Regions from separate parts of the Janthinobacterium sp. GW823-FHT03B06 genome, predicted to be linked through region 3. Evidence: predicted binding sites of a transcription regulator. Region 3 holds the regulator's gene; each other region holds the start of a gene.
The links. The regulator sigma-54, encoded in region 3, starts transcription at its own class of promoters, with help from an activator protein. The targets are predictions, from matches to a motif close to TGGCANGNAANCTGCTTT.
Positions count from the first base shown of each region.

Region 1 (7,795 bases), on a different contig from region 3:
TCACCTTGCCGCCGCCGAATTTCACTTCTTCGCCGTAGATCGCGTAGTCATGCTCGATCTCGATGAACAGTTCCGTGTCGGCCAGGCGGATGCGGTCGCCCTTGGTGGGGCCGAACATCTCGGCATACGCGCCGCGGGGAATGCTGGCCATCTCAATCCTTTCCCGGTGGTGTGTCTTGCAGTTCGCCCATCACTGCGCCATTGAAGCCGAACACCTTGCGCTCGCCCGCCAGCGCCACCAGTTCCACCGTACGCTGCTGGCCCGGCTCGAAGCGCACGGCCGTGCCGGCCGTGATGTTCAGGCGCATGCCGTAGGCGCGCCAGCGCTCGAAGGCCAGCGCCGGGTTGACTTCAAAAAAGTGGAAGTGCGAGCCGACCTGGATGGGCCGGTCGCCGCGGTTGGCCACCACCACGGTGGCCGTGGCGCGCCCCGCGTTCAAGCTGATTTCGCCTTCTTCCAACTGGTATTCGCCTGGGGTCATGAGGGGCTCCTTCGCAAAAAAAACTACGGTATCGGGTGGTGCACGGTCACCAGCTTGCTGCCATCGGGGAAAGTCGCTTCCACCTGGATGTCGGGGATCATCTCGGCGATGCCGTCCATGACGTCGGCGCGCGAGAGTATCCTGGTGCCGTCCGACATCAGCTGCGCCACCGACTTGCCGTCGCGCGCGCCCTCCATGATGGCGGCGCTGATCAGGGCCACCGCTTCCGGGTAATTCAATTTCAAGCCGCGCGCCAGGCGCCGTTCGGCCAGCAGCGCGGCCGTAAAAATGAGCAGCTTGTCTTTTTCGCGGGGAGTCAGGTCCATGGTTTTCCTTGCGCTTCTTTCCTGATTAAGTGTTCCAGATGCGGGGCACGACGGCGTCGCGTCCCAGCATGGCGGGGCGCAGCAACTGCCAGGCGGCCAGCATGATGCGGCGCGCCGCCTCGCTGTCGCCGCACAGCAGGCGCACCACCACCAGCGATTTCATGTGCGTGGCGCCAAACGCGGCGCCGGCCGGCACGGCGATGTCGCGCACGGCCGCCAGCACGGCGGAAGAAACGGGCCGGCCGACGGCGATCAGGGTGGCGCATACCGTGTGCCCGCCCAATCCCAGCGGGCTGGCCATCAGGGCGCCGCCGGCGGCCAGCACGCCCTGCTCCCACCACAGCAGCTTGCCGCCGCGGCGGATCTGCACCTGCTGGCTGATGCTGCCCGTATTAAAAATTTCGCCTGCGGCGCTGCGGCCCAGGCAAACGATGTCGCAGCCGATGTAGCCGGCGTCCGCCGCCAGGTCCACCTCATGTCGCAGGCGCACGCAGGCCTGGTCGAAGAAGATGCTCTCCTGCGGCAGCCACTCGATGGCAGCGCCGCTGCCTGCGCGCAGCACGATGTGCTGGCCCGAGACATGGCCGTTGGCGCGGTACCATTTGGCGGCGCCCGGTGACGTGAGCAAGGCGTGCGCGCCCTCGCCCGCCGTGGCGTCGACGGCCAGCTGGTCGCCGCCCACCACGCCGCCGGGCGGATGGATGATGATGGCGTGGCAGACGGCATCGCCTTCCGGATACAGGGGCTTTTGCACGCGCAGGGGGCCGCTGTGCGTGCGCTCGACAAGGCGGCTGACGCCATCGTGCAGCGCGAAGCCCAGGCGCAGGTGCGCCTGCCAGGCGCCGTGTGCGCTGGCTGGTGGAGGCATGACTGGATGGCTGCTGTCTGGCATGCGGGGCAATCGCGTAAATAAGCGATTACCTAAGCAGGATATGTGCCAGCATCAGGTGAAGGAAACGTGAGAATCGTGCACCGCGTTGCAGCGAATGCACCGGCATGGTGCAGCGACCGCACCGCGGCGCTTATGCCTGGGCCATGGCCAGGGTGCGCCGTTCGCGCAGCAAGGCCGTAAACAGTGCGGCGCCCAGGGGGCGGCTGAAATAATAGCCCTGCATTTCATCGCAGCCGTGTTCCGTCAGGAAGGCGACCTGCTCGCGCGTTTCCACGCCTTCGGCGATGACGCGCATGTCGAGGTTGTGCGCCAGCGAGATGACGGAACGGGCGATGGCCGCGTCGCTGCTGCTGGTGGTGACGTCGTCGACAAAAGATTTGTCGATCTTCAGCACGTCGATGGGAAAGCGCTTCAGGTAACCGAGGCTGGAATAGCCGGTGCCGAAGTCGTCGAGCGAAATGCCTACGCCGATGTCCTTCAGGCGCGTGAGGGCCGCCACGGCCTTGTCCGGGTCGCCCATCACCGTGCTTTCCGTGATCTCGATGCCCAGGCAGGCGGGCGCGATGCCGTACTTGCGCAGGGCCGCCTCGACGAAGGGCACCGTGCGGTCCTGCGCGAACTGCTTGCCGGACAGGTTGACGGCCACCTTGATGCTGCCCAGGCCCGCATCGTGCCACACACGGATCTGCGCGCACACGCTTTCAAGCACCCATTCGCCGATGGCCGTGATCAAGCCATATTCCTCGGCCAGCGCGATGAACAGGCCGGGCGGCACCTTGCCCAGCACAGGATTATTCCAGCGCAATAACGCTTCCGCACCCAGCATGGCGCCCGTGCGCAAGCACATCTGCGGCTGGTAGTGCACTTCAAATTCATCGCGGCCGATGGCGCCGCGCAGCTGCTGCTGCATGGCCAGGCGGGCGCGGATATCGCTGCCCATGCGCTCCGTGAAGAAGGCGTAATGGTCGCGCCCCATTTCCTTGGCGCGCACGAGGGCCGTGTCGGCGTGGCGCAGCACGTCGTCGAGGCTGTCGCCGTCTGCCGGGCACATGGCGATGCCGATGCTGGTGGTCAGCGCCAGGCGCTCGCCGTCAACACTCAATTCTTCGCGCAAGCCGGCCAGGATGGTTTGCGCCAGCCCCAAGGTACGTCCCAGCAGGGCATCGTCCTGCAGCAGGATCTGGAATTCGTCGCCGCCCTGGCGCACCACAGTGTCGCCCTCGCGCACGCAGCCGGACAGGAAGCGCGCCACCACTTGCAGCGCCTTGTCGCCGACGGCCTGGCCGTGCGAATCGTTGATGTTCTTGAAGCGGTCCAGGTCCAGGCACATCAGCACCACCTGCTGGCTGTCGCGCACGGCGTTCGCGCGCGCCTGTTCGAAGCGCTCGCGCAGCAGCACGCGGTTCGGCAAGCCCGTCAGCGCGTCGTGGTAGGAGAGGAAATCGATCAGATGCTGCTCGGCCTTGCGCTCGCTGATGTCGAGGAAGACGCCCACATAGTTGACGACGGCGCCATCGGGCCCGTGCACGGTGGAGACGCTGAGCAGGCAGGGATAGGTGTCGCCGCTCTTGCGCCGCGTCTGCACCTCGCCCGACCAGCAGCCGCTGCTGCGCAAGCCCTGGCGCAAGGCCAGCAGCACCGCTTCGCCCGTGTATTCGGCATGCAGGCGCATGATGTCCGTGCCCACCACTTCCTGCGCCGCGTAGCCGGTGATGCGGGTAAAGGCGGGATTGGCCGTGACGATGATGCCGGCCGGATCCGTGATCAGGATGGCGTCCTGGGTGGCTTCGAAGACCTGGCCCGACAGGCGCAGCAATTCTTCATTGGCGCGGCGGATCTGCACTTCGCGCGCCAGCGTGCTGGCCACCTGTTCCAGTTCGGCCGTGCGTTCGGCCACCCGGCGTTCCAGGTTGGCGCGCTCCTGCGCCAGCTGCAGCTGCGCCCGCGCCAGACGCACATGGGCATCGGTGCGGGCGAGGATTTCCTCGGCCTGGAAGGGCTTGGCGATGAAATCGACGGCGCCCAGCGCAAAGCCGCGCACCTTGTCGTCCGTATCGTACTGGGCCGACAGGAAGATCACCGGCACCTGCTGCAGGGACGGTATCTCCTTCAGGCGGCGGCACACTTCAAAGCCGTCGAGGCCGGGCATGCGCACGTCGAGCAGGATCAGCTCCGGCGGGCGCGCCTGGGCCGTCCACAGGGCCAGTTCGCCGTTCGGCGCCTGGCGCACCGCGTAGCCGGCGCCGCCCAGCAAATCGCTCAACAGCTTCAGCGAAGCCGGCGTATCTTCAACGATCAGTACTTCGCCCTTCGAATTCACTTCCGAAAAATCGCGGTGCATGTAGCAGTTCTCTCAGCTTTGGATGAGGCGCGGCGGTCCGTTGCCACGCTGGACAAGACATTTTCTTTGCGATGAACTACGTACTATCATCATAATCTTTATTGCAATTTAGCACCATCCATCGGCCCTACTTAGTCCGTCTTTTCAGCGAAACCGATGTTGTCAGCCCACACTTTTACGTGTGCGCCAGCGCCCCCTCATTTTCCAGCAAGCCGCACAGCTGGCGGTACTGATGCTGGTCGAGCATGGCCTGCAGCGGCGCCAGCAACGGCGCCGCCACCGCTGGCAAGGCCGCCAGCAGCAGGGCCACCCTGGCCAGGTTCAATTCGCGCAGCGCCACCAGCAAGGCGGCGCGTTCTTCCCCCGTCAGCAGCAGCAAGTCTTGTGCCCGCAGTGCCGGCAACGCCTCGGGCGCCTGCGCCACGGGCAGCGGCACAGGCGCCGGCACGGGCGCTTCGGCCGCCTGCGCGGGGATGCTGAAGCGGAAGGTGGCGCCCTGCCCCGGCGTCGACTCCACCGTCAGTTCGCCGTTCATCAGCTGCACGAATTCGCGCGAGATGGCCAGGCCCAGCCCCGTGCCATCCTTCGGTCCCGCGCTGTCGGCCTGCACGAAGGGCTCGAAGATGCGCTGCTGGTCCTCCGGGGCGATGCCGATGCCCGTGTCGCTGACGGCGAACGACAGCCCCCATTGGTCGCCAGCGCGCCGCTCGCCGCGCACGCGCAGGGTGACTTCGCCGCCGCCGGCGAACTTGACGGCGTTTGACATCAGGTTCAGCAGCACCTGGCGCAAGCGTGTCGCATCGAGCACCACGGCCGCCGGCAGGTTCGCGCAGTCGAGGCGCAGGGCCAGCCCCTGCTGCTCGGCGCGCATGCCCAGCATGTCCATCACTTCCTGCAGCAGCGGCGCCAGCGCCACCACGGCCGTCTGTGCCTGCAGGCGCCCCGCCTCGCCCTTCGACAGTTCGAGAATTTCATTGATCAGGGTGAGCAAATGGTTGCCCGAGCGGTGGATAATGGCCAGATTGCGCTTCTCATCGTCCTGCATGTTCGGCGAGGCGGCCATCAGGCGCGAAAAGCCGATCACGGAATTCAAGGGCGTGCGCAGTTCATGGCTCATGTTCGCCAGGAAGGTGCTCTTGGCGCGGTTCGCCGCCTGCGCCTGGCTGACGGCCACCGACAGGGCGCTCGTGCGCTCGGCCACCAGTTCTTCCAGGTGATGGCGGTGGCGCAGCAGTTCCAGTTCCGCCTCGCGGTGCGCCGTGATGTCGTAGTTCGAGCCCACCAGGCGCATGGGGCGGCCCTGGCCGTCGCGGAAGATCACGGCATCGGCCTTGATGTAGCGGATGGCGCCATCGGGCCACAGGATGCGGTATTCGTGCGTGAACGCCTGGCCGGCACCCAGCGCGGCGCGCAGGGCCTCCTTGGCGGCGGGCACGTCGTCCGGCACCAGCGCCCTGCGCCAGATCGCCGCCGGCGCCATGCCGCTTTCCGCGTCGGCCTTGAACTGCGCATACATCTGCTCATCCCACTGCAAGGCATCGCTGCTGACGTTCCAGTCCCAGATGCCGATGCTGGCCGCGCCGGTGGCCATCTGCACGCGCTCCTCGCTGCGCTGCAGGGCGCGGTAGCGGCTGTCGAGCAGCGCCACCATGTCGCGGATGGAACGGTACAAGGTGCGCAGCTCGCCCAGGAACCACGCTTTCGGCGGCGTGCCGGGCGCTTCGCCCTGCCCCGCCTGGATGCCGGCCGCATACTGGCCGATCGCCTTCAGGGGCTTGAGCATCAGACACCACATCAGCAGCCAGATGCTGGCCACGAGGATCACGTCGAGCGCCACGATCATGGCGCCGATGCCCAGCGCGCGCTGGCGCAGCTGCGCGTGCAGCAGGGCCGGCGTCGCATACACGGCCACGCTGCCGATGACCTGTCCGCCCATCGTCACGGGGCGCCGCTGCACCAGCCAGCCGGGTTCCGCGGACAGCGAAGAAAAGCTGCCGATGGCGCCGGACGCAGTGCGGCGCAGGACCAGCGCTTCCTTGCCGATGCCCGGCGTGAGGGAACTGGCCACCAGGTCGCGCTTGCCCAGCATGCTGCGCATGATGGCCTGCATCTGCTTTTCATCGAGATTCCACAATGGCAGTTCGATGGCCACGGCCAGCTGGTCCGCGCTCACGGACAGGCTGCCCTGCAGCTGCTGCCAGCGCTGCTCGCGTTCGGACTGGTAAAACAGCACGGCAAACACCAGCAGCAGCGCGGTGACGACAAAGGTCAGCGCTACGCTGACGGCCAGCACGATGGAGACGCCGCCCAGGCGCGCATCTTTGGGGGCGTATGGCGTCATGCGCCTTCGCCCTGCGGCTCGCTGGTTGGCTGCGCCAGCAGGGCGCACAGCGGCTGGTACTGGTGCTGCTCCAGCATGGCGGCGATGTGCGCGGTCAGCTGCGGCAGGCTGGTCGCCACGCCGGCCAGCACGATGGCGCTGCGCCGCAAATCGAGGGCTTGCACGGATTCGAGCAGCGCCTGCCGCTGGGCGGCGCTCAGCTGGCCCAGCGCCTGTTGCAGGTCGAAGGCGGCGGCCGGCACGCGCGGCGCTTGGGCGGCAGTGCGCTGGAAGCGCAGGCCCAGTTGCTGCTCCAGCATGGCGAACAGATGTTCCTGCTCGATCGGTTTGCGCAGGAAGCCGTCGGCGCCGGCCGCCAGCGCCTCCTGCTTTTCTTCCTCGAAGGCTGAGGCGGTCATGATCACCAGGCGCGGCTGCACCAGCGCCGGCTGCGCGCGCAGCCAGCGCGTCAGCGCCAAACCGTCCAGGTCCGGCATGCGCCAGTCGCTGAGCACGATGTCGTAGCGCTGCGCCGCCAGCATCGCTTGCGCCTGCACGCCGCCCGCCGCTTCTTGGAGCTGAAAGCCCAGCGGCGCCAGCAAGCCGGCCAGCAGCTTGCGGCAGTTGTCGTCATCGTCGACCAGCAGCACCATGCGCCCGCGCTGGGATGGCGGCAGGCGCGCCACGCGGCCCGGCGCCTGCACTGCGAGGGCCGGCTGCCGCAGCGCGGGCGCGTGCAGCTCGAAACTGAAGCGGGAACCGGCGCCCAAGGTCGATTCGACGCGCAACTCGCCGCCCATCAGGCGCACGAATTCGCGCGAAATGGTCAGCCCCAGTCCCGTGCCCGCCTGCGCCACGGCGCTGTCGGCCTGCACGAACGGTTCAAAGATGCGTTCCAGGTCCTCTTCCGCGATGCCGCTGCCCGTATCGCGCACGGCAAACGCCAGCGCCATCTGCCCGTCGCCGTCCGCCTGGCAGCTCAGCGACAGGGTCACGCTGCCCTGCTCGATGAACTTGAGCGCGTTCGACAGCAAATTGAGCAGCACCTGGCGCAGCTTGGCGCCGTCGAGGCGCACCAGCGGGGGCACGCCGTCGCGCTCGAGCCGCAGCGCGATGCCCTGGTCGCCCGAGCGCATGCGCACCATCTCGAGCACCTCGTCGAGCAAGCCATTCAAGTCCACGGGCCCCGCCTGCAGCTGCATGCGGCCCGCCTCGATTTTCGACAATTCCAGGATATCGTTGATCAAAGTCAGCAAATGGTGGCCGGCGCGGTTGATGATGGCCAGGTTGTGTTTTTCTTCCTCGAACATGCTGCTCGAATCGGCCATCATCTGCGAAAAGCCGATCACGGAATTCAAGGGCGTGCGCAATTCGTGGCTCATGTTGGCGAGAAAAACGCTTTTCGCGCGGTTCGCCGATTCGGCCTCGGTGACG
Region 1 covers NZ_JBXAJE010000001.1:54,395-62,189, reverse strand. The annotation lists gene ureC (urease subunit alpha) at 1-151, opposite strand, end outside; gene AC1RBA_RS00290 (urease subunit beta) at 153-482, opposite strand; gene AC1RBA_RS00285 (urease subunit gamma) at 506-808, opposite strand; gene AC1RBA_RS00280 (urease accessory protein UreD) at 834-1,676, opposite strand; gene AC1RBA_RS00275 (EAL domain-containing response regulator) at 1,831-4,041, opposite strand; gene AC1RBA_RS00270 (sensor histidine kinase) at 4,217-6,382, opposite strand; gene AC1RBA_RS00265 (sensor histidine kinase) at 6,379-7,795, opposite strand, start outside.
Region 1: the regulator sigma-54 is predicted to act here: its motif matches at 1,731-1,748, upstream of AC1RBA_RS00280 (urease accessory protein UreD).

Region 2 (7,795 bases), on a different contig from region 3:
TGACTTCCGTCAGATAGTCGCCGATCACGTCCAATCCTACCAGCATCAGGCCACGCGCGGCCAGGATCGGGCCCAGCTTTTCTGCGATTTCCAGGTCGCGCGCCGTCAATGGTTGCGCCACGCCCGTGCCGCCGGCGGCCAGGTTGCCCCGCACTTCGCCCGCCTGCGGGATGCGCGCCAGCGAAAACGGCACCGGCTTGCCGCCGATGACGAGGATGCGCTTGTCGCCCTTGACGATGTCGGCGATGAAACGCTGCGCCATGATGGTCTGCGCGCCGTTCTCGCTCAAGGTCTCGATGATGGCGCCCAGGTTCAGGCCATCGGCCTTGACGCGGAAGATGCCCGTGCCGCCCATGCCGTCGAGCGGCTTGAAGATGACGTCCTGGTGCTTGGCGTGGAAGGCGCGCAGGCGCGCTTCATCCGACGTCACCAGGGTCGGCGACGTGAATTCGGAAAACTGGGCAATGGCCAGCTTTTCATTGTTGTCGCGGATGGCGGACGGCTTGTTGAAGACGTGCGCGCCCTGCTTTTCCGCCAGTTCCAGCAAATACGTGCCGTACACGTATTCCATGTCGAACGGCGGGTCCTTGCGCTCGATGATGGCGTCCAGGGCCGACAGGCGCACTTCCTCGGTCGAGACGACCTTGTACCAGTCGTGTTCGTCGCCCGTCAGCGCGATGTGTTTTACCCGTGCCGTGACGATGCCCTCTTCCAGCGCCATGTCCTTCTGTTCGAACGCGTACACGGCGTGGCCGCGCTTGGCCGCCTCGCGCATCATGGCGAAGGTGGAATCTTTGTAAGTCTTGAAGCCTGCCAGCGGGTCGGCAAGGAATGCAATTTTCATGGTGCGTCCAATCGGGGAGCCTGGATAAGGAATGCTTGATTCTAGCCGAGATCGCCAGGTGCGGTAGTCACCGCGCCCGGCAAGCTGCAGGGAGCGATCAATACACCTCGGGATTCGGGTCCGTGCGCTCCATTTCCAGCGACGCGGCCAGCAAGGCCAGGCGCGCCACCACGCCATACACATAGAAGCGGTTCGGCGCGGCCGTGCCCGGCTTGGCCTTCAAGTCCGGCACGGCATGCTGCTGGGCAAACGCCAGCGGCACGTACTGCGAGCCTGGGGCGTTCAGATTCTGGTCGACGCCCTTTTCCGCGTGCACGCGGTAGAAACCGCCCACCACATAGCGGTCGATCATGTAGACGACGGGTTCGGCCACGGCATCCTTGATGCTTTCAAACGTGGGCACGCCTTCCTGGATGATGACGTCGGTGACGACCTTGCCATCCTTGACGATGGACATCTTGTCGCGCTGCTTGCGCGACAGGTCGCGCACTTCGCTGGCGTCACGCACCGTCATGATGCCCGTGCCATACGTGCCCGCATCGGGCTTGACGATGACGAAGGGCTTTTCCTTGATGCCGTATTCCTTGTATTTCTTGCGGATCTTGGCCAGCAGCACATCGACGCTGGCGGCCAGCGCGTCTTCGCCCTCGCCTTCCTGGAAATTGACGTCGCTGCACTTGGCGTGGAAGGGATTGAGCATCCACGGGTCGACATCGATCATCTTGCCGAATTTTTTCACCACTTCATCGTAGGCCGTGTAGTGGTTGCTCTTGCGGCGCAAAGCCCAGCCCGCGTGCAAGGGCGGCAGCAAGCTTTGTTCATGAATATTTTGCAAGATATCGGGGATGCCGTCCGACAAGTCGTTATTCAGCAGAATCGTGCACGGGTCGAAATCCTTCAAGCCCAGGCGGCGACCGTTGTTCAGGCGCACGAGGGGCTCGATGACGAGCATGTTGCCATCCGGCAACGCCAAGGGTGTCGGCTGGGTGATCTCGGGCGACCACGAACCGAAGCGCACGTGCAGTCCCGTCTGGCGGAAGATTTGCATCAGGCGCGCCACGTTCTGCAGGTATTGCGGCGTGGTGTTGTGCAATTCCGGCACGATCAGCAGGTTGCGGGCGTCCGGGCAATACTTGTCGATGGCAGCCATGGCGGCCTGCACGGACAGGGGCAGCATTTCCGTGGCCAGGTTATGGAAACCGCCAGGGAACAGATTGGTATCGACGGGCGCCAGTTTGTAGCCGGCGTTACGCAAGTCTACCGAGCAATAGAAGGGCGGCGTGTGTTCTTGCCACTCCATGCGAAACCAGCGCTCAATGGCCGGCGTCGCGGCCAGAATCTTTTTTTCGAGGTCGAGCAGCGGTCCGGTCAGGGCCGTGACGAGATGGGGAACCATAGTTACATCCTTAAATTATGTGCAGTATTCAAAAAAGCACACAGAACTGCCGACTATATTACCGTGTAAGTACCCCAAATCGGGGCAAAACCCTTGTTTTAAAGACCTTTTCCATTCCCACAACGAAAAAAAGGCACCTCAATGAGGCGCCTTTCTGGCCGGACATGCCGCGCCGGGGCGCTGGCATGCCAGATCCTTGTTATTTAACCATGATACGCTTGCTCGCCATGGCTGGTGATGTCGAGGCCTTCGCGCTCTTCTTCTTCCGGTACGCGCAAGCCGATGACGATGTCGACCAGTTTATAGGCGACGACGGAGACGACGGCCGACCACAGGATGGTGGTGCCGACCGCTTGCGCCTGCACCCACACCTGATGACCGATCGAATACGGATCGGCCGACATCTTGTTGGTGACATAGTCGAAGATGCCCTGGCCGCCCAATTGTGGTGCAGCAAACACGCCCGTCAGCAAGGCACCGAGGATACCGCCCACGCCATGCACGCCGAACACGTCGAGCGAATCGTCGGCGCCGATCAGGCGTTTCAGGCCATTCACGCCCCACAGGCAGACGATACCGGCCAGCAGGCCGATGACCAGGCCGCCCATCGGGCCGACAAAGCCGGCCGCCGGGGTGATCGCCACCAGGCCGGCCACGGCGCCGGACGCGCCACCGAGCATGGATGGCTTGCCTTTGCTGATCCACTCGCCAAATACCCACGACAGGGTGGCGGCGGCAGTGGCCAGCAAGGTGTTGACGAAGGCCAGAGCCGCCACGTCGCCCGCTTCCAGCGAGGAACCGGCATTGAAACCGAACCAGCCCACCCACAGCAGCGAGGCGCCGATCATGGTCATCGTCAGCGAGTGCGGCGCCATCGATTCGCGGCCGTAGCCGACGCGCTTGCCGATCATGATCGCGCCCACCAGGCCGGCGACGGCGGCATTGATGTGCACCACGGTGCCGCCGGCGAAGTCCAGCGCGCCTTTTTGCCAGATCCAGCCCGCTTTCAGGGCTTCGCTGGCCGAGGTGGCGGCATTGGTGATCAGGTCAGGACCGGTCCAGAACCACACCATGTGGGCGGCCGGCAGGTAGGCGAACGTGAACCACAGCACGACGAAGGCCAGCACGGCGGCAAACTTGGCGCGCTCGGCAAAGGCGCCGACGATCAGTGCGCAGGTGATGGCGGCAAACGTGCCCTGGAAGGCGACGAAGACGAACTCGGGAATGACGACACCCTTGCTGAAGGTGGCGGCGGCGGCAAACGTGCCCTTGGCCGGATCCCAGATACCGTTCAGGAACAGGCGGTCGAAGCCACCGAAGAAGGCGGTTTTTTCCGTGAAGGCGACCGAGTAACCGTAAATACACCACAGCACGATGACCAGCGCGAACACCATGAACACTTGCATCAGCACCGACAGCATGTTCTTCGAGCGCACCAGGCCGCCGTAGAACAGGGCCAGGCCGGGGATGGTCATCAAGATCACCAGCAAGGTGGAAATCATCATGAAGCTGGTATCGCCCTTGTTGGCGACGGGTGCGGCGGCTGGCGCTGCAGCGGCAGCGGCCGGCGCAGCAGCAGCCGGTGCTGCGGCTTCAGGCACGGGCGTGACGGCGGGAGCGGCGACGGCCGTGGTCGTGGCCGCCTCCGTCTTGGCGGGGGCATCGGCAAAGCTCGGCGCGGCGACGCCAAACGCACACAGACAGGCAAACCCAGCGAGCAATTTTGTTATATTTTTACGCATCAATATTCCCCTTAGAGCGCTTCGTTGCCGGTTTCACCGGTACGGATGCGGATGACTTGTTCCAGGTTGTAGACGAAAATCTTGCCGTCGCCGATTTTACCGGTACGCGCGGCGCCTTCGATCGCTTCGATGGCCTGGTCGACAATGGCGTCATCGACGGCTGCTTCAATCTTGGTTTTTGGCAAAAAATCAACGACATACTCGGCGCCACGGTAGAGTTCCGTATGGCCTTTCTGGCGGCCGAAACCTTTGACTTCGGTGACGGTAATGCCTTGCACATTGATAGCCGACAAGGCTTCGCGTACTTCGTCCAGTTTGAACGGTTTAATGATTGCAGTAATCATTTTCATGGCAGTCTCGCTTAAAAGGTTTTGGATACGGTCAGCACGAGACCGGATTTCGCCAGATTCTTGCCATTCGGTGCCAGCGACGTGATGTTGGCCTTGACGGCGGCCAGAGCCACGGTCACCACGCCGAAATCCTTGGTCACGCCGATCTTGTAATCGTTATAGCTGAGGGAATCGTTGTGCGCGACCTTCTGGCGTCCGGCATGCAGGTTCAGCATGTAGCCATCGTGCACATCGACGTTGGCACCCACATCGAGGTAGCCGCTGTTCTTGCTGTCAGGCACGCCGAACAGATTACTGGTCGAATGCGAGTACTTGATGTAGGCCGGGCCATAGCCGAGCTGGCCGTACAGTTCGAAGGTGTTCGCGTTGGTGCTCAGCCCATTCGAGGGATAGAAGTAGTACAGGCCGCCCACATCGTAGGTGAAATCGTTGCTGATCTCGCCACGTTTGCCGCCGTAGATATCCCATTCCAGGTTGGTATCGCCGCCGCCGTCTTTGATCCATTTGATGCTCGACAGCCAGGTCCCCACGTACAAACCCGTCGGATTGTGGGTATAGTCGGCGCCGCCGCTGATGGCAGGGTCGAGACGGCTTTGCGACACGCCACGGTAGCGGTAGTCGCTGGTCAGCGCCACGTTGTAGCTCACCACGTTATCAGGTACGGCTTCGGCCGCAGCAGGCGCCGCCACTGCATCCTGGGCCATGGCGCTGCCGCACAAGGCGGTCATGGCCAGCGTCAACGCTGCAGCTAAAGTCATGTTCTTGGACAGATTCTTCATGGCGATTCCCTTTTATTGAACTTTTAAAGCGGTTGAGGTTTAAAATCTTGGCTGGAGATCACAAAGCGTTCATACCTTCTTTAGCAGAATACGTGCCAGCTCTCTTGCCACCTTGACAGGTGCGTTTCCGGCCATACATACCGTGCAAGCCGCTGGGCATGCGGAAATACGCTGCTGAAGCGTTGTGGATTTGCCTATTTTCGCACCAGATTAACACCGCTGTGCACCGCAATGGTGCGATGCACATGCCGCACCATAAAAGGACTGAACATGGACATGAATACCTTCTTTAACGACTTGCAAGGCAAGATCCACCAGGCCATCGAGAACTCGCCGGCCAAGGATATCGAGAAAAACGTGAAATCGATGATGACCCAGGGCTTCGCCCGCCTCGATCTCGTCACGCGCGAGGAATTCGATATTCAGGCGCAAGTGCTGGCCAAGACCCGCGCCAAGCTCGACGCACTGGAATTGCGCCTGATCGAACTGGAAACGCGTCTGAACGAGCCCAAGGCCAAGGTGTAAGGTTGTAAGGTGACGCCAGCCAGACCACGTTATTGACGGCCTTGCTGGCATAGCTCAAGCCTGACGGCGTTTCACGCGCTAGACTGAGACTGCCCGCGCCCGCGCCACAGGGGAGTTTGATGAGTCTGGCCGTCCTGAAAAGCCGCGCCCTGGCCGGCATGGAAGCGCCCGAGGTAAGTGTCGAAGTCCACCTTGCCAACGGTTTGCCTTCGTTTACGATAGTCGGCCTGCCGGATACGGAAGTGAAGGAATCGCGCGACCGCGTCCGTGCCGCGCTGCAAAACTGCGGCTTTGAGATGCCGGCGCGGCGCATCACGGCCAACCTGGCGCCGGCAGACTTGCCCAAGGAATCGGGGCGCTTCGACCTGCCTATTGCCTTGGGTATCCTGGCCGCCTCGGGCCAGTTGCCGGGCGACCAATTACATCACTACGAATTCGCGGGCGAACTGTCGCTCTCTGGCCAGTTGCGGCCCATCCGCGGCGCCCTGGCCATGACCTTTGCCATGCAGCGCAGCCCTGCGGGTGCGCCACGCGCCTTCATCCTGCCGCAGGCGAATGCGGACGAGGCGGCGCTCGTCAGCGATGCCTGCATCTATCCCGCCCACAGCCTGCTCGAAGTCTGCGCGCATTTTGCCACGCACGGCAGCCAGACCTCCCTGCAACGCCATCAGCCCATGCTGGCAGCGCACGTCTTTCCGTATCCCGACTTTGCCGATGTGCAAGGGCAGCAGCAGGCGCGGCGGGCGCTGGAAGTGGCGGCCGCGGGCGGCCATAACGTCCTGATGGTCGGGCCGCCGGGCGCGGGCAAGACCATGCTGGCCAGCCGTTTTCCCGGCGTGCTGCCGCCCATGAGCGACGAAGAGGCGCTGGAATCGGCCGCCGTGCATTCGCTGGGCGGCCACTTCAAGGTGGAACACTGGAAACGCCGCCCCTATCGTGCCCCGCACCAGACGGCGTCCGGCGTGGCCCTGGTGGGCGGCGGCAACGTGCCGCGCCCCGGAGAAATCTCGCTCGCGCACTGCGGCGTGCTGTTTCTCGATGAAATCGCCGAATTCCAGCGCCGGGTGCTCGATGTGCTGCGCCAGCCCATGGAATCGGGCGTGATCAACATTTCACGCGCGGCCCGTCAGGCCGAGTTTCCCGCCCGCTTCCAGCTGATCGCCGCCATGAATCCCTGCCCGTGCGGCTATCTGGGCCACGCTTCGGGACGTTGCCGCTGCACGCCGGACGCCGTGCTCCGTTATCACAGCCGCCTGTCCGGCCCGCTGCTCGACCGTATCGACCTGCAGATTGAAGTAGCCGCCATGGCGCCGACGGCGCTGGGCCGGCACGCCGGTGCCGGAGAAAGCACGCAAGCCATCGCCACGCGGGTAGCGGCAGCCTTTGCCCTGCAGCTGGCACGCCAGGGAAAGGCGAATCAGCGCCTGAGCAGCACGGAAATCGAACAGCATTGTCGCCTGGAAGCGCATGGCGAACAGCTGCTGCACGGCGCCATGGCGCGATTGCACTGGTCGGCGCGTACCTACCACCGCGTACTGCGCGTGGCGCGCAGCATCGCGGACCTGGAGGCTAGCCCCGGCATCACACAGCCGCACGTCGCCGAAGCGATCCAGTACCGGCGCGTGCTGCGTGAAATATAAGGCGGCCCGTAAGTGCCACACGTGCACGATTGCGCGCGACTGGCGGCGCTGCTACCATCTGCTGATGAAAAAACCATCACTTGCCCTCTTTCTGGCTACGCTCGCGGCCGCCGGCATCTTGTCGGCCTGCAGTCCGAAGTTCGACTGGCGCGACTACCGCAGCCCCGACGCCCAGTTCACGGCCTTGTTTCCAGGCAAACCGGACGTGCTGACGCGCGAGATCGATCTCGATGGCAAGAAAATCAGCCTGACCATGACGGCCAGCGAGGTCGATGGCAATACCTTCGCCATCGGCAGCGCCGTGCTCGACAGCGCAGAACAGGCGCAAGCGGCCCTGCCCGCCATGCAGACTGCCCTGTTAAAAAATATTAACGGCACCGTGCGCAGCGAAAAATCGGCATCGACGGCCAGCAGCACGGCGGCCGGGACACACCAGCGCAGTTCGCTCAGCATCGAGGCCAAAGGCACGCAGCAAGGCAAGCCGGTCTTGCTGGTCGGCCGTTTTGTGGCGCAGGATAA
Region 2 covers NZ_JBXAJE010000015.1:746-8,540, reverse strand. The annotation lists gene gshB (glutathione synthase) at 1-844, opposite strand, end outside; gene gshA (glutamate--cysteine ligase) at 942-2,240, opposite strand; gene AC1RBA_RS27570 (ammonium transporter) at 2,444-3,982, opposite strand; gene AC1RBA_RS27565 (P-II family nitrogen regulator) at 3,994-4,332, opposite strand; gene AC1RBA_RS27560 (TorF family putative porin) at 4,344-5,111, opposite strand; gene AC1RBA_RS27555 (accessory factor UbiK family protein) at 5,382-5,636, shown strand; gene AC1RBA_RS27550 (YifB family Mg chelatase-like AAA ATPase) at 5,756-7,276, shown strand; gene AC1RBA_RS27545 (hypothetical protein) at 7,341-7,795, shown strand, end outside.
Region 2: the regulator sigma-54 is predicted to act here: its motif matches at 5,192-5,209, upstream of AC1RBA_RS27560 (TorF family putative porin).

Region 3 (7,795 bases):
ATCGTCAAACCCGTCAAGCCCAGGTACAGGCCCAGCTGACCCGCCAGACGGGATAAAAAGTAACTGCCGCCCACGTCGGGGAACAGGCCGATATTGACTTCCGGCATAGCCATGCGCGTGCGGCCCGTGACGATGCGCAGGCGGTTGCCGGGCCCCGCTTGCGCCACGCCCATGCCGCCGCCCATCACCACCCCATCCATGACGGCGATATACGGTTTCGGGTAGAAGTGAATCAGATGATTTAAAGCATATTCTTCCGTAAAGAAATCTTCCAGCAAGGCGCTGCCGCCCTGCGGCGTGGCCAGGCCCGCGTCGTAAAAGAAACGGATGTCGCCACCCGCGCACAGGGCTTTTTCGCTGCTGGAGCGGATCACCACGGCGTCCACCTGCGGATCGTCGCGCCAGGCCAGCAAGGCCGCGCTCAGGGCGCGCACCATCTCCAGCGACAGGGAATTCAAGGCTTTCGGACGGTCGAGCACGATGTGGCCCGTGCGGTGGCGGATGGAAATCTGGACGAGGTCGCTCATGGCAGGCAGGAAAGAAGTGAAAGTGCAAACATTCTAGCGCCTGCGCGGCGAACATTGCGTTTCGCTGGACGCAAAAAAGGGCGCAATGTGCGCCCTTAGTTGATCACAGCCGGTTGAAAGTCGCGGGCCGCTTAGGCGGGGGCGAATTCTTCTTCCGAACTGTCTGGCAGATGCTTGATCGCCTCTTTACCGTGCCCTTGCACTTTGGTTTTGTATTTCATCACTTGCCTATCGAGCTTGTCGATCAGGGTATCGATCGCGGCATACAGGTCGTGCGCCAGGCTTTCCACATAGACAGTTTTGCCACTCAGACGCAGGTTGACTTCGGCCTTTTGACGTTTTTCTTTCTCTTTGAGGTTATCCACGGTCAGAATCACGGCGATATCGATAACTTGATCGAAATGACGTTTCACGCGCTCCAGCTTCGTTTGTACGTATTCACGGATGGCTGGTGTCACTTCGAGATGATGTCCGCTGATGGTGAGATTCATACACACTCCTAAAGATGATCGGGTTCGTGCGGTCCATCGTATCCGGCCCGCAGAGGAACCGAAAAAAACTTACAAACACTTACGCAGGCTCACTGGCGGAATTTTTAACGCTTCCCGGTATTTGGCAACAGTACGTCGCGCAATCACCATGCCTTGTTCCCCCAGCATGTCCGCAATCTTACTGTCGGATAAAGGATTTTTAGGGTCTTCTGCTCCTGTCAGTTGCACGATCAATGCCCGTATCGCCGTCGATGACGCTTCGCCCCCCGCTTCGGTGGCGACGTGGCTACCAAAGAAATATTTCAACTCGAACATGCCGTGCGGGGTCAGCATGTACTTTTGAGTTGTTACCCGCGAGATAGTACTCTCGTGTAAACCCAGTGTATCAGCTATTTCACGGAGCACAAGGGGGCGCATGGCAACGGCCCCATGCGAAAAAAAGTTCTTTTGTCTTTCTACTATCGCCTGCGCCACGCGCAGAATCGTGTCGAAGCGCTGGCGCATATTCTTGATCAGCCACTTGGCTTCCTGCAACTGTGCACCCATGGCGCCCTCGCCCTTGCCCTGCTTGAGCAAGTTGGCGTACATGGCGTTGACGCGCAGGCGCGGCATGACGTCGTTGTTCAGGGTCACTTGCCAGCCATTGCGCGCGCGCTTGACGACGACGTCGGGCACCACGTAATCGGACACGTCCGCAGCGAACACGGCGCCCGGATGCGGGTTGCACTGGCGAATTACCGTCTGCGCTTCACGCAAGTCTTCATCGTCGCAATCGAGGGCTTTTTTCAGCTTGTTGAAATCGCGCTGGGCAAACCAGGCCAGGTGCTTTTCCACGATGACGAGGGCCATGCGCCGCGTCACCATGGCGATGTGCGGCAAGCGCTTGATTTGCAGCGCCAGGCATTCGGACGCATTGCGCGCGCCCACGCCGGGCGGATCAAAACTTTGCAGCAGCGACAAGGCCGTGCGCATCTCGTCGGCATCGATTTCCAGCTCTTCCGGCAGGCGCGCCAGGATGTCGTCGAGCGACTCTTCCAGGTAGCCATTGTCGTCGAGCGCGTCGATGATCAGCTCGACCAGCGCGCGGTCGCGCAATTCGAGCACCGTCACGCGCATCTGCTCCATCAGGTGTTCGCGCAGGGTACAGTGATGGGCCTCCAGTTGCGGGCGGGAATCTTCGTCGTCGGGCGCCTTGCCCCGGCTCGCTTCGCTCCAGTCGCTGTCGCCGCCATCCGCGGCGGCCGGGCCCTCGCCCGCCTCGCCGTCAAAGGTTTCCGCTTCGGCCGGCGCCGCGGGCGCCTCCTGGCCTGGCGGCTGGGGCGGCGCTTCGGCCGGCGCGGCCGTGGAGCTCAAGGCCCCGTCGGACAGCAGGCGCAGCGAACGGTCGAGCGGATCGTCGAGGCGCTCGAGCAAGGGATTGTCCGTCAGCAGTTGCTCGAGTTCCTGATGCAATTCCAGAGTAGACAATTGCAACAGGCGTATCGATTGCTGCAACTGCGGCGTCAGTGCCAGGTGCTGCGAAGTGCGCAGCTGCAATGATTGTTTCATTGGCTTACATGCGGAAGTGTTCGCCCAGATAGACCCGGCGTACCGACTCGTTCGCGATGATGTCGTCGGGGCGTCCCGACGCCAGTACCGAGCCCTGGTTGATGATGTAGGCACGGTCGCAAATACCCAGCGTCTCGCGCACATTATGATCGGTGATCAGCACGCCGATATTGCGCTCCTTCAAGAAGCGCACGATGCGCTGGATCTCGATCACGGCGATCGGGTCGACGCCGGCGAACGGTTCGTCGAGCAGCACGAAACGGGGATCGGTGGCCAGGGCGCGGGCGATTTCCACGCGGCGGCGCTCGCCGCCCGACAGGGACAGCGCCTGGTTCTCGCGCAACTTTTCAATCTGCAAGTCGGCCAGCAGTTTATCCAGGCGTTCCTCGATCTCGGCCTTCTTCAAAGGACGGCCTTCGACGGTCTGGATTTCCAGCACGGCGCGGATATTGTCTTCCACCGTCAGCTTGCGGAACACGGACGCCTCCTGCGGCAGATACGACAGGCCCATCTGCGCGCGGCGGTGGATCGGCAGGCTGGAAATGTCCACGCCGCTGATGTCGATGCTGCCGCCATCCGACGGCACCAGGCCGACGATCATGTAGAACGAGGTGGTCTTGCCGGCGCCGTTCGGGCCCAGCAGCCCCACCACTTCGCCGCATTCGACTTGCAGCGAGACATCATGCACGACCTGCCGCTTGCCATAGGTTTTCTGCAGTCCGCGAACGATCAGGGTGCTGCCGCAACGGGTATTGTCCATTATTTCGTTCCTGGCACAGGTGTGGCCGGCGCTCTCTCCGCCGCGGGCGCCTTGGTCTTCGGCTGGATCACCATGCGCACGCTGCCGCCATCGGAGGTGCTGGTGCCGCTGTCGGAATTTTCCATCTTGAATACTTCCTTGCGGCTGTCATACGAGATGAAGGCGCCATTGGCCACATCGGTCACTTTCGTGCCCTCCAGGCGCGTCAGCTTGGCCTTGGAAAACAGTTTCACCACTTCCGTCTTGTTGTCGTATTCCACGCGCTCCGCTTCGCCTTCGACCCACAGGTCGCCGGCGCCATCGCGCTTCTGGCGGAACGTGGCCAGCTTGCCGGGATCTGCCCAGAAGGTGATGAACTGGTAGCCTTGCGGGTCTTCCGTGATCAGGGCCCGGCCCGCCTTCATGGTCAGCGTGCCCTTGACCAGCACGACGTCGCCCGTCAGGGTACGAATCTGCTTGACGTCATCGACGTGGCCGCTACGCGCCGTGATGACGGCTTCCTTCTCGGAATCGGCCTTCTCGGCATGCGCCACGCCCATGAGGGCCAGAGAAAATACGCTCAACAGCAAGATGTTCTTCATAGTATGGTTTCCTTGTTTCATTCTGTCATTTTGCCGCCGCGGCCGGGCGCGGTTTCGGCGGGAGGACCATGCGCAAGGCATTCTGCACTTCCACCACGCCGGTGGCGTTATTGGCCTTCATGCCGATACCATTGATGCGCGAGGCGCCCGTCAGGATATCGACAGGCACGTCCGTTTCCATTCTTTCTTCGTCCGGAAACACCGTCAGCGCTTCCGTCCTCACGGTCAGGTTCTGCGCCTTCGGACTGGCCACGCGGTCGATCACGACCTTGCGGTGCAGTTGCAGCCGGGTATTGTCCTGGTCGATATGCGCCAGTTCCGCATTCATGTTCAACGGCGGCATGCCCGGCGTGAGCTTGCGCACGAAGGGCTGGTCGATATCGGACGAATCGTCGGCCGGATAATGCGTGAGCTTGTTGCCCGACACGATATAGCTGGGCTTACCCGTCAAGTCCATGCGCACCAGGCTGAAATTGGTGATGAAATAGTCGGGCTCACCCAAATTCTTGCTGGCCTTGATGTCCTGGCCATTCTTGTTCATCACTTCAAGCAGCCAAAAGCTGGCCAGCGCGACGACGACCGCGCCCAGCAGGGTAAAAATCATGCGCCAGCGATGGGCGCCTCCTGGCTTACGCATAGGGTTTCACTCTTTCATAGGTCACTGGCGGCAAGGCGCACCTCACTCCAGGAACGGCGCCATGACGCGCGCATAGTTGTCCTGGGCGCGCAGCAGGAATTCACAGATTTCGCGCACCGCGCCGCGGCCGCCGCCGGCCTGCGTCACATGGTGTGCCAGGCCCTGCGCTTCCGGACGCCCGCCCGGCACGCTGACGGCAAAGCCCACGCGACGCAGGATGGGCGCATCGATGACGTCGTCGCCGATGTAGCCGCATTGCTCTTCCGTCAAGCCCGTCAGCGCCAGCAGTTCGCGAAACGGCGTCAGCTTGTCGTGACCGCCCTGGTGCACATGGGTAATGCCCAGGTCTTGCGCGCGGCGTGCCGTGATGGCCGAGCGGCGCGCGCTGATGATGGCCGTCTGCACACCGGATTCCTGCAGCAGCTTGATGCCCAGGCCATCATACACATTAAACGTTTTCATCATTTCGCCGTCCGGGCCGAAATGCAGGCTGCCGTCGGTAAGCACGCCGTCGACGTCAAAGATCATCAGTTTGACCTTGGCCGCGCGCGCCAGGTTGTCCGCTACGCTCTCCATCAGATCACCTTCGCTTGCGTCAGATCATGGATATGCAGGGCGCCCACCAGCTTGCCGTCGGCATCGACGACCAGCATCTGGTTGATGCGGAACTGTTCCATCACGGCCACGGCATCGACAGCCAGGCGTTCGGGCGCGATGCTGCGCGGCTGCGCATGCATGACGTCGCGGATCGCCACTTGCGTGAAGTCCTGCACGCGCTCGAACATGCGGCGCAAGTCGCCATCCGTAAACACGCCCACGGGGCGGTTGTCCGCATCGACGACGGCCGTCATGCCCATGCCCTTCTTCGTCATTTCTTCCAGCGCCTGCAGCAGCGAGGCGTCCACGGGTACTTTCGGCACCCGTTCGCCGCTGCGCATGACGTCATGCACGTGCGTCAGCAGGCGACGGCCCAGGGCGCCGCCCGGGTGCGAGCGGGCGAAATCTTCTTCCTTGAAGCCGCGCAAGTCGAGCAAGGCCACGGCGATCGCATCGCCCAGAGCCAGGGTGACGGTGGTGCTGGCCGTCGGCGCCAGATTCAGCGGACAGGCCTCTTTTTCAACAGAAATATCCAGGTGCACATCGGCCAGCTGGGCCAGGCTGGAATTCGGTTTACCCGTCATGGAAATCAGTACGCCCCCCATGCGCTTGACGACGGGCATGATGGCCATCAGTTCGGACGACTCGCCCGAGTACGAGATGGCAATAAAAGCATCGTCCGAGGTGACCATGCCCAAGTCGCCATGGGCCGCTTCGGCCGGATGCACGAACAGGGCCGGCGTGCCGGTGGAAGCGAGGGTGGCGGCGATCTTGCGCGCGATATGGCCGGACTTGCCGATGCCCGAGACGACGACACGCCCCTTGCACTGCAGCAGCAGCGCCACGGCGCGGCCCACGCTGTCGTCCGTTGCCAGGCGCGCGTGCAGCGCATTGATGGCGTCGGACTCGATCTGCAAGGTGGTGCGGGCCAGCGCGACAGCGCGCTTGGTGGTCGCTTGCATGTCAATTCGATCAAAAGCTTTCAGCATTGTTTTTTCATGGGTTACACTCATGCCCAAAGTATAAACGAATTAGGAAAGCAAAAAACTTGCCAGTCACAACAAACAACGATTTCCATTGACCGTACCGGGCAACCCATGTTTTCCTCGCTTGAACTGACCCTGATGTTACTCGGCAGCGCCGTGCTGGGCGTGGTCGCTTTCAGAATGTTGCATTTGCCGCCCATGCTGGGCTATCTGGCCGTCGGCATCGTCATCGGCCCCCATGCGCTGGGCCTGGCGGCGGAAAACGAAGCCAGCCATACCCTGGCCGAGTTCGGCGTCGTCTTCCTGATGTTTTCCATCGGACTCGAGTTTTCTTTGCCCAAGTTCCTCGCCATGCGGCGCATCGTTTTCGGCCTAGGCATGGCGCAGGTGGTCACCACCATCATCGCCACCGTCGTCTTCGGCTGGTTCGTCGGGCGCTACCTGTCCGCCTACATCCACCTGAGCTGGCAAGCCGCGTTCGCCCTGGGCGGCGCGCTGGCCATGTCGTCGACGGCCATCGTCTCGAAAATGCTCACGGAACGGCTGGAACTCGAAAGCGAACACGGCCGCAAAATCATCGGCATCCTGCTGTTCCAGGACCTGGCCGTCGTGCCCCTGCTGATCCTGATTCCCGCCCTCACGCGCGATTCGGACAACCTGGCCGAAACCCTGGCCTGGGCCGGCGGCAAGGCCCTGGTCGTGCTGATCTTGCTGCTGTTCCTCGGCCAGAAGATGGTGCGCGGCTGGCTGACCATCGTCGCCAAGCGCCGCTCGCAGGAATTGTTCATGCTCAATCTGCTCCTGATCACCCTGGGCGCGGCCTGGATCACGGAGCGCGCCGGGCTGTCGCTGGCCCTGGGGGCGTTTGTGGCCGGCATGCTCATTTCCGAAACGGAATTCAAGCACCAGGTGGAAGAGGATATCAAACCGTTCCGCGACGTGCTGCTGGGCCTGTTCTTCATCACCGTCGGCATGCTGCTCAATATCCGCGTGGTGCTTGATAACTGGTGGCTCGTCCTGCTCTTGCTGTGCGGCCCCGTGCTGCTGAAATTCACCCTGATCGCGGGCCTGGCCCGGCTGTTCGGCTCATCGACAGGCGTGTCATTGCGCACGGGCCTGGCGCTGGCGCAGGCGGGCGAGTTCGGCTTCGTGCTGCTGAATCTGGCTGGCGGCATCAAGCTGATGGACCCGTTCGTCGTGCAGGTGGTGCTGGCCTCGATGGTGCTGTCGATGCTGGTGGCGCCCTTCCTCATCGCCAAGTCGGACGCCATCGTCATGAAACTGGCCGCCAACGACTGGATGATGCAATCGCTGGCGCTGACGAAGATCGCCACGCGCACCATGGCTTCGCAGAAACACGTGCTGATCGCCGGCTTCGGGCGCAGCGGGCAAAGCCTGGCCACCCTGCTGGCGGAAGAAAAGATCGAATACCACGCGCTGGACCTGGACCCGGAACGGGTGCAGGAAGCGCAGCTGGCCGGCGCCCACGTCTCGTATGGCGACGCGGGCCGGCGCGAAAGCCTGGTGGCGGCCGGCATCTACCGGGCCAGCGCCGTGGTGATCACGTATGCGAATACCGCGTCGGCACTGAAGTTATTACATTTACTCAAAGAAATGGCGCCGACCTTGCCCGTCATCGTGCGCAGCCACGACGATACCGACCTCGAC
Region 3 covers NZ_JBXAJE010000003.1:195,290-203,084, forward strand. The annotation lists gene AC1RBA_RS11880 (enoyl-CoA hydratase/isomerase family protein) at 1-527, opposite strand, end outside; gene hpf (ribosome hibernation-promoting factor, HPF/YfiA family) at 659-1,018, opposite strand; gene AC1RBA_RS11890 (RNA polymerase factor sigma-54) at 1,088-2,566, opposite strand; gene lptB (LPS export ABC transporter ATP-binding protein) at 2,571-3,326, opposite strand; gene lptA (lipopolysaccharide transport periplasmic protein LptA) at 3,326-3,907, opposite strand; gene lptC (LPS export ABC transporter periplasmic protein LptC) at 3,933-4,544, opposite strand; gene AC1RBA_RS11910 (KdsC family phosphatase) at 4,587-5,120, opposite strand; gene AC1RBA_RS11915 (KpsF/GutQ family sugar-phosphate isomerase) at 5,120-6,154, opposite strand; gene AC1RBA_RS11920 (cation:proton antiporter domain-containing protein) at 6,239-7,795, shown strand, end outside.

Region 4 (7,795 bases), on a different contig from region 3:
GACAGGCTGGCAAGCGCGCCGCGCACGGGCATCGTGGCGGTGCCGGCCGGGGTGGTCTGCTGGCTTGGAGGTAGGGGTTTTGACGGCGAATTCATAAGGTGGCTTGTCCATCCAATAAGAGTCATTCCATGGTAGCGAGGGATTTGGCATGGCGGAAGACGCATCATTTGCACTATATTGTTGCGTTTGACGCCATGTCTGGTGCGTGGGCGCCGCTGCAGCATCTGGCCCATCTCGAAGGCGGGCGGGCTGTCGGCCAGGTGGCAGCGGACGATGCGCCCGGGAATGCCGGCCACCGTGCAATGGGCGGGCACGTCCTGCAGGACCACGCTGCCGGCTGCCGCCTTGCTCATGGTGCCGATTTCGATGTTGCCGAGGATATTGGCGCCCGCGCCCAGCATCACGCCCGAGCGTATCTTCGGATGGCGGTCGCCATGCTCCTTGCCGGTGCCGCCCAGGGTGACGTTCTGCAGGATGGAAACGTTGTCGTCGACTGCGGCCGTTTCGCCGATGACGATGCCGCTGCCCTGATCGAGCATGATGCCCGCGCCGATGCGCGCGGCCGGATGGATGTCGATGCCGAAGACGCCGGCCGCATGGCTGGACAGGGCAAAGGCGGCCTCGCTGCGGCCCGCCGTCCACAGATGGTGCGCCATGCGGCAGGTTTGCAGCGCGTGAAAACCCTTCAGGTTCAGCCGCGCGTGCAGGCTGTCGGGGCAGGCGGGATCGCGCTGCGCGATGGCCGCAAGGTCGGCCGTGATGCTGGCCAGGATGGGCGGCTGCGTGCTTGGATTGTCCTCGAACAGGGGCCGCAGCACGGCCGGGCGCATATCGCGCGCGCCCAGGCGCTGTGCCAAGATGGCGGCAGCCCGGCGGGGCTGTCGCGCGGCAGTATCAGCTTGGCGAGCTGCTGCGCCATGCCGCGCACCTGCGTCCACACGCCGGGAATGTCGTCGGACTGGCTGGCTGCGGCGGCATCGATGCGGCGCAAGGGCGGCGCAGGCGGCAGGGGGCTGGCATAGGTCAAGTAAGTCATCGTGGTGCCTGTCCAGGCAAAGGAAGGGGGAAAGTGGAGTGCATGGCAACAGGGCCGGCGCCGGCTGGCAAGTGCCCGGGCTCCCGGAAGGCAGGGCCAGGCGATTGCGGATACACGATAAGCCGCCACGAAGGACGAAGCAAATCGTAAATACTGAGCGCGCGGCTCACGATTCCTGATGCTTGGGGAGGCAGGGGCGCATGCCGCGCTGGCGCGCGGGCAGGCGGCGCCAGGGGGAGGTGCGATGAGGCGGGAAGGAGGGGGCGGAGCGTGGCCCCGCGAAATTACAGCGCGTTGAGCGGAATCTTCAGGTAGCGCACGCCATTGTCTTCCGGCTCGGGCAGCTTGCCTGCGTTGATATTGACCTGGATGGCAGGCAGGATCAGGGTCGGCATGTCGAGGGTGGCGTCGCGGCCCGTGCGCATGGCCACGAATTGCTCTTCCGTGATGCCGTCGCGCAAGTGGATATTGCTGGCGCGCTGTTCGGCCACCGTCACTTCCCAGCGCGCCTCGCGGCCGTTGGGCGGGTAATCGTGGCACATGAACAGCCGCGTCTGCGGCGGCAGGGCCAGCAAGCGCTGCACGGAGCGGTACAGCAGGGTAGCGGAACCGCCGGGGAAGTCGCAGCGGGCCGAGCCTACGTCCGGCATGAACAAGGTGTCGCCCACGAAAACGGCGTCGCCGATCTGGTACGCCAAGTCGGCCGGCGTGTGGCCGGGCACGTGCAGGGCGCGTACTTCCAGTTTGCCGATATGAAACACCTGGTCTGGCGCGAACAGCTGGTCGAACTGCGAACCGTCGGCTTTGGCGCCGTCCTGGTGATAGACGGCCGCGAAGGCCTGCTGCACCGTCTGGATGGCGGCGCCGATGGCCACGTCGCCGCCCAGCTGCTGCTGCAGGTAGGGCGCGGCGGAAAGATGATCGGCGTGCGCGTGGGTTTCCAGCAGCCAGCGGCACTGCAAGCCGTGTTCGCGCACGAAGGCGATTACCTTGTCGGCCGAGGCGGTGGAGGTGCGGCCCGCCTTCGGGTCGTAGTCGAGCACGGAATCGATGATGGCGCAGTCCCGTCCATCCGCTTCGTAGACAACGTAGGTGACGGTGGCGGTGGTCGGGTCGAAGAAGGCTTGGATTTGTGGAGTCATCGCGGCGGCAAGGGACGGGCAAGGGAATGGCATTATATCGCCAGAGTTCGCTAAAAAAATGCTGCAAATTGACATTTGACATGCGGAAAACAGATAAGCAGGCATGCATGCCTCCGTCGCAGCCGTGCGCACGCTCGCGCTTGCAGCATGGTAACCTCATTCTTCCAAGGAGGAATTCATGAACGATATCACTGCACGCAGCGAACAGTACCGCGGTTTTACGATTTCCGTGACCCCGCAAAAGGATAACGACGATTTATGGGATTTTACCTACCGCCTGCAGCGCGACGGTGAGCCGGAAGCGCAGGCGATCACGCGCAGCCGTACCCTGGGCGGCTACGCGGCGCCCGAGACCGCCTGCACGGCGGGCCTGGAAGTGGCCAGGACGGAAGTGGATAATCTGCTGCGTCCTTGAGCCAGCGTAAATCGTTTAGCCTGAAAGTCGGCCTGACCGCGCGCCGGCGCGTGAAACACGTCGCTAGCGGTCACGCTTCATGCTACGATTTCCAGTATTGAGTCAGTCAAAGGAGGCACCCCATGAATAGCAGTTCTAAAATTCACTATAAAGGCTGGGAAATCGTTCCCCTGGCCGTGCCCACCACCGATGGCAAATGGTCGGCCAGCTGCGACATCGAACGCGCCACGGCGGAAGGCCTGGAGGTGTTCGAAGGCTCGACCATGCAATTCGTGCGCGACGACGAGGAGGGCGCCATTGCCGCCGCCTGCGAAGAAGCCGTGCGCCAGATCGACAACATCATCGCCAATCCGCTGGTGCGGCTGGCCTAGTCCTTGAATTTCCGGCAAATCTGCAGCCGGCGCCCGCCGGCTGTTTTTTTATGCGCGTCGCCGGTGGCAGTCTCATATGTTTCATATTTCATGTTTCAATGTTTCAAATGGAATGATTGAAACATATTTGAAACATCATTGGCCTGAATCGTGACATCGCTGTTCCCTGGCGTGACAACGCGTGCAGCGCCGATACGTGGCCATTTCCCTGGTTTTCACTGTGCCGTGGCGCATTTTCCGCGCGAGCGCATGGTGCTGGCACGGCATTTGCAATACCAATGCTCATAGCCACTCCATGAAACATTCGGGACCATCCGAAACCCATAAGGTGAACACATGACTCAATACTCAGCAGGTGCCGCATTCCGCAAGGCCGTCCAGGAAGAATCCCCGTTGCAAGTCGTCGGCGCCATCAACGCCAACCACGCCTTGCTGGCCAAGCGCGCCGGCTATAAGGCCATCTACCTGTCCGGCGGCGGCGTCGCGGCCGGCTCGCTGGGCTTGCCAGACCTGGGCATTTCCAGCCTGGACGACGTGCTGACCGACATCCGCCGCATCACCGACGTATGCGACCTGCCGCTGCTGGTCGACGCGGACACGGGCTTCGGTTCCTCCGCCTTCAACGTGGCGCGCACGGTGAAATCGATGATCAAGTTCGGCGCGGCCGGCCTGCACATCGAAGACCAGGTGGGCGCCAAGCGCTGCGGCCACCGTCCGGGCAAGGAAATCGTCAGCAAGGAAGAGATGGTCGACCGCATCAAGGCGGCCGTCGATGCGCGCACGGACCCGAATTTCGTCATCATGGCGCGCACCGATGCGCTGGCCGTCGATGGCTTGGAAGCGGCACTGGAACGCGCCGTCGCCTGCGTCGAAGCGGGCGCCGACATGATCTTCCCGGAAGCCATCACGGACCTGGACATGTACGCCACGTTTGCCAAGGCCGTCAACGTGCCGATCCTGGCCAACATCACGGAATTCGGTGCCACGCCGCTGTTCACGCTGGACGAACTGCGCAGCGCCCACGTGGGCCTGGCCCTGTACCCGCTGTCCGCCTTCCGCGCCATGAACAAGGCGGCGGAAAACGTCTACCAGGCGCTGCGCCGCGACGGTACGCAAAAGAATGTCGTCGACACCATGCAGACGCGCATGGAGCTGTATGAATCGATCAACTATCATGATTTCGAGCAAAAACTCGACGCGCTGTTCGCCGCGCAAAAGAAATAAGTAAAGAAACAGGGACCGCATGCCGGTCCCGCAGTGACGCACCCGAGACTATTCAATCTGGAGAATACAATGACCGCACCGCAAGCCGCCACTTTCAAGCCTAAAAAATCCGTCGCCCTGTCCGGCGTCACCGCCGGCAACACGGCGCTGTGCTCGGTCGGCAAGACCGGCAACGATTTGCACTACCGCGGCTACGACATCCTGGACGTGGCCGACAGCTGCGAATTCGAGGAAATCGCCTACCTGCTGGTGCACGGCAAGCTGCCGACTTCCGCCGAACTGAAAGGCTACAAGGCCAAACTGAAATCCTTGCGCGGCTTGCCATCGGCAGTGAAAGCGGCGCTGGAAGCGCTGCCCGCCGCCGCCCACCCGATGGACGTGATGCGCACGGGCGTGTCCGTGCTCGGCTGCACCCTGCCGGAAAAAGACGACCATAACGCACCGGGCGCGCGCGACATCGCCGACCGCCTGATGGCGTCGTTCGGCTCCATGCTGCTGTACTGGTACCACTACAGCCATAACGGCAAGCGCATCGAAGTGGAAACGGACGACGACTCGATCGGCGGCCACTTCCTGCACTTGCTGCACGGCGAAAAACCGTCGGCGTCGTGGGAAAAAGCCATGCACACGTCGCTGATCCTGTATGCGGAACACGAATTCAACGCGTCGACCTTCACCAGCCGCGTCATCGCCGGCACGGGTTCGGACATCCATTCGGCCATCACGGGCGCCATCGGCGCGCTGCGCGGCCCGAAACACGGCGGCGCCAACGAAGTGGCGCTGGACATCCAGAAGCGCTACGACAATGCCGACGAAGCGGAAGCGGATATCCGCGAACGCGTCGCCAACAAGGAAGTGGTGATCGGCTTCGGCCACCCCGTCTACACGATTTCGGACCCGCGCAATAAAGTCATCAAGGAAGTGGCGCGTTCGCTGTCGCAGGAAGCGGGATCGACCAAGATGTTCGACATCGCCGAGCGCCTGGAATCGGTCATGTGGGAAATCAAGAACATGTTCCCGAACCTGGACTGGTTCTCGGCCGTGTCCTACCACATGATGGGCGTGCCGACGGCGATGTTCACGCCTCTGTTCGTCATCTCGCGCACCTCGGGCTGGGCTGCCCACATCATCGAACAGCGCATCGACAACAAGATCATCCGCCCGAGCGCCAACTACGTCGGCCCGGAAGACCTGGAATTCGTGCCAATCAAGGACCGTAAATAATGAGCACCGCAATGAGTACCCCCATGAATACCCTGTACCGCAAACCCTTGCCGGGAACAGGGCTGGACTACTTCGACACGCGCGCCGCCGTCGATGCGATCGCCCCAGGCGCCTATGCCACCTTGCCCTACACCTCGCGCGTGCTGGCCGAAAACCTCGTGCGCCGCTGCGACCCGGCCACCCTGAACGCCTCGCTGAGCCAGTTCATCGAACGCCGCCGCGACCTCGATTTTCCGTGGTTTCCCGCCCGCGTCGTCTGCCATGACATCCTGGGCCAGACGGCCCTGGTCGACCTGGCCGGCCTGCGCGACGCCATCGCGGCCCAGGGCGGCGACCCGGCCCTGGTCAATCCGGTGGTTCCCACGCAGCTGGTAGTGGACCATTCGCTGGCCGTCGAATGCGGCGGTTTCGACCCCGACGCCTTCGCCAAGAACCGCGCCATCGAAGACCGCCGCAACGAAGACCGTTTCGACTTCATCGACTGGACCAAGAAAGCGTTTAAAAACGTCGACGTGATCCCGCCCGGTAACGGTATCCTGCACCAGATTAACCTCGAGCGCATGTCGCCCGTGATCCAGGTGCAAAATGGCGTGGCCTATCCCGACACCCTGGTGGGCACGGATTCGCATACACCGATGGTCGATGCGCTGGGCGTGATCGCCATCGGCGTGGGCGGCCTGGAAGCGGAAAGCGTGATGCTGGGCCGCGCCTCGTGGATGCGACTGCCCGATATCATCGGCGTCAAGCTGACGGGTAAACCACAGCCGGGCATCACGGCGACCGACACCGTGCTGGCGCTGACGGAATTTTTGCGCAAGCAGAAGGTCGTCTCGTCCTACCTGGAATTCTTCGGCGAAGGCGCATCGCACCTGACCCTGGGCGACCGCGCCACGATTTCCAACATGGCGCCGGAATTCGGCGCCACGGCCGCCATGTTCTACATTGACGCGCAAACCATCAAGTACCTGAAGCTGACGGGCCGCGACGACGAACTGGTGAAACTGGTGGAGCTGTACGCCAAGGAGACGGGCCTGTGGGCAGACAGCCTGGTGGACGCGCAGTACGAGCGCGTCTTGAGCTTCGACCTGTCGTCCGTCGTGCGCAATATCGCCGGGCCGTCGAATCCGCACAACCGCGTGCCGACGTCGGAACTGGCCGCGCGCGGGATTTCCGGCGTGGTGGAAAACGAGCCGGGCAAGATGCCGGACGGCGCCGTGATCATCGCCGCCATCACCAGCTGCACCAATACGAACAACCCGCGCAACATGATCGCGGCCGGCCTGATCGCGCGCAATGCGAACCGCCTGGGCCTGACGCGCAAGCCGTGGGTCAAATCGTCGCTGGCGCCCGGCTCGAAAACCGTGGAACTGTACCTGCAGGAAGCGGGCCTGATGCCGGAACTCGAAGCATTGGGCTTTGGCGTCGTGGCTTTCGCCTGCACCTCGTGCAACGGCATGTCGGGCGCGCTCGACCCCGTGATCCAGGAAGAAGTGGTATCGCGCGACCTGTACGCCACGGCCGTCCTGTCGGGCAACCGCAACTTCGACGGCCGCATCCACCCGTACGCGAAGCAGGCTTTCCTCGCCTCGCCGCCGCTGGTGGTGGCCTACGCGATCGCCGGTACCATCCGCTTCGATATCGAGAAGGATGTGCTGGGCCATGACGCCGATGGCAAGCCGATTCTGCTCAAGGATATCTGGCCGTCGGACGAGGAAATCGACGCCATCGTCGCGTCCAGCGTCAAGCCGGAGCAGTTCCGCAAGGTGTATATCCCCATGTTCGCCGCGCAGGCGGATGACGGCATCAAGGTCAGCCCGCTGTACGACTGGCGTCCGCAGACGACGTATATCCGCCGTCCGCCGTACTGGGAAGGCGCGCTGGCAGGCGCGCGCCCCTTGAAAGGCATGCGTCCGCTGGCCGTCCTGGGCGACAACATCACGACGGATCACTTGTCGCCATCGAACGCCATCATGCTCGACAGCGCGGCCGGCGAATACCTGGCGAAGATGGGTTTGCCCGAGGAAGACTTCAATTCCTACGCCACGCACCGGGGCGACCATTTGACGGCGCAGCGCGCCACGTTCGCCAATCCGACCTTGAAGAACGAGATGGTCATCGAGGACGGCAAAGTGAAGGCCGGTTCGCTCACGCGCATCGAGCCGGAAGGAAAAATCTCGCGCATGTGGGAAGCCATCGAGGTGTACCTGGAGCGCAAGCAACCCCTGATCATCATCGCCGGCGCCGACTATGGCCAGGGTTCCTCGCGCGACTGGGCCGCCAAGGGCGTGCGCCTGGCGGGCGTGGAAGCCATCGTGGCCGAAGGTTTTGAACGCATCCACCGCACCAACCTGGTGGGCATGGGCGTGCTGCCGCTGGAATTCCT
Region 4 covers NZ_JBXAJE010000001.1:120,781-128,575, forward strand. The annotation lists gene epsC (serine O-acetyltransferase EpsC) at 1-857, opposite strand, end outside; gene AC1RBA_RS00575 (MBL fold metallo-hydrolase) at 1,321-2,178, opposite strand; gene AC1RBA_RS00580 (hypothetical protein) at 2,357-2,593, shown strand; gene AC1RBA_RS00585 (hypothetical protein) at 2,716-2,964, shown strand; gene prpB (methylisocitrate lyase) at 3,301-4,188, shown strand; gene prpC (bifunctional 2-methylcitrate synthase/citrate synthase) at 4,258-5,412, shown strand; gene acnD (Fe/S-dependent 2-methylisocitrate dehydratase AcnD) at 5,436-7,795, shown strand, end outside.
Region 4: the regulator sigma-54 is predicted to act here: its motif matches at 3,221-3,238, upstream of prpB (methylisocitrate lyase).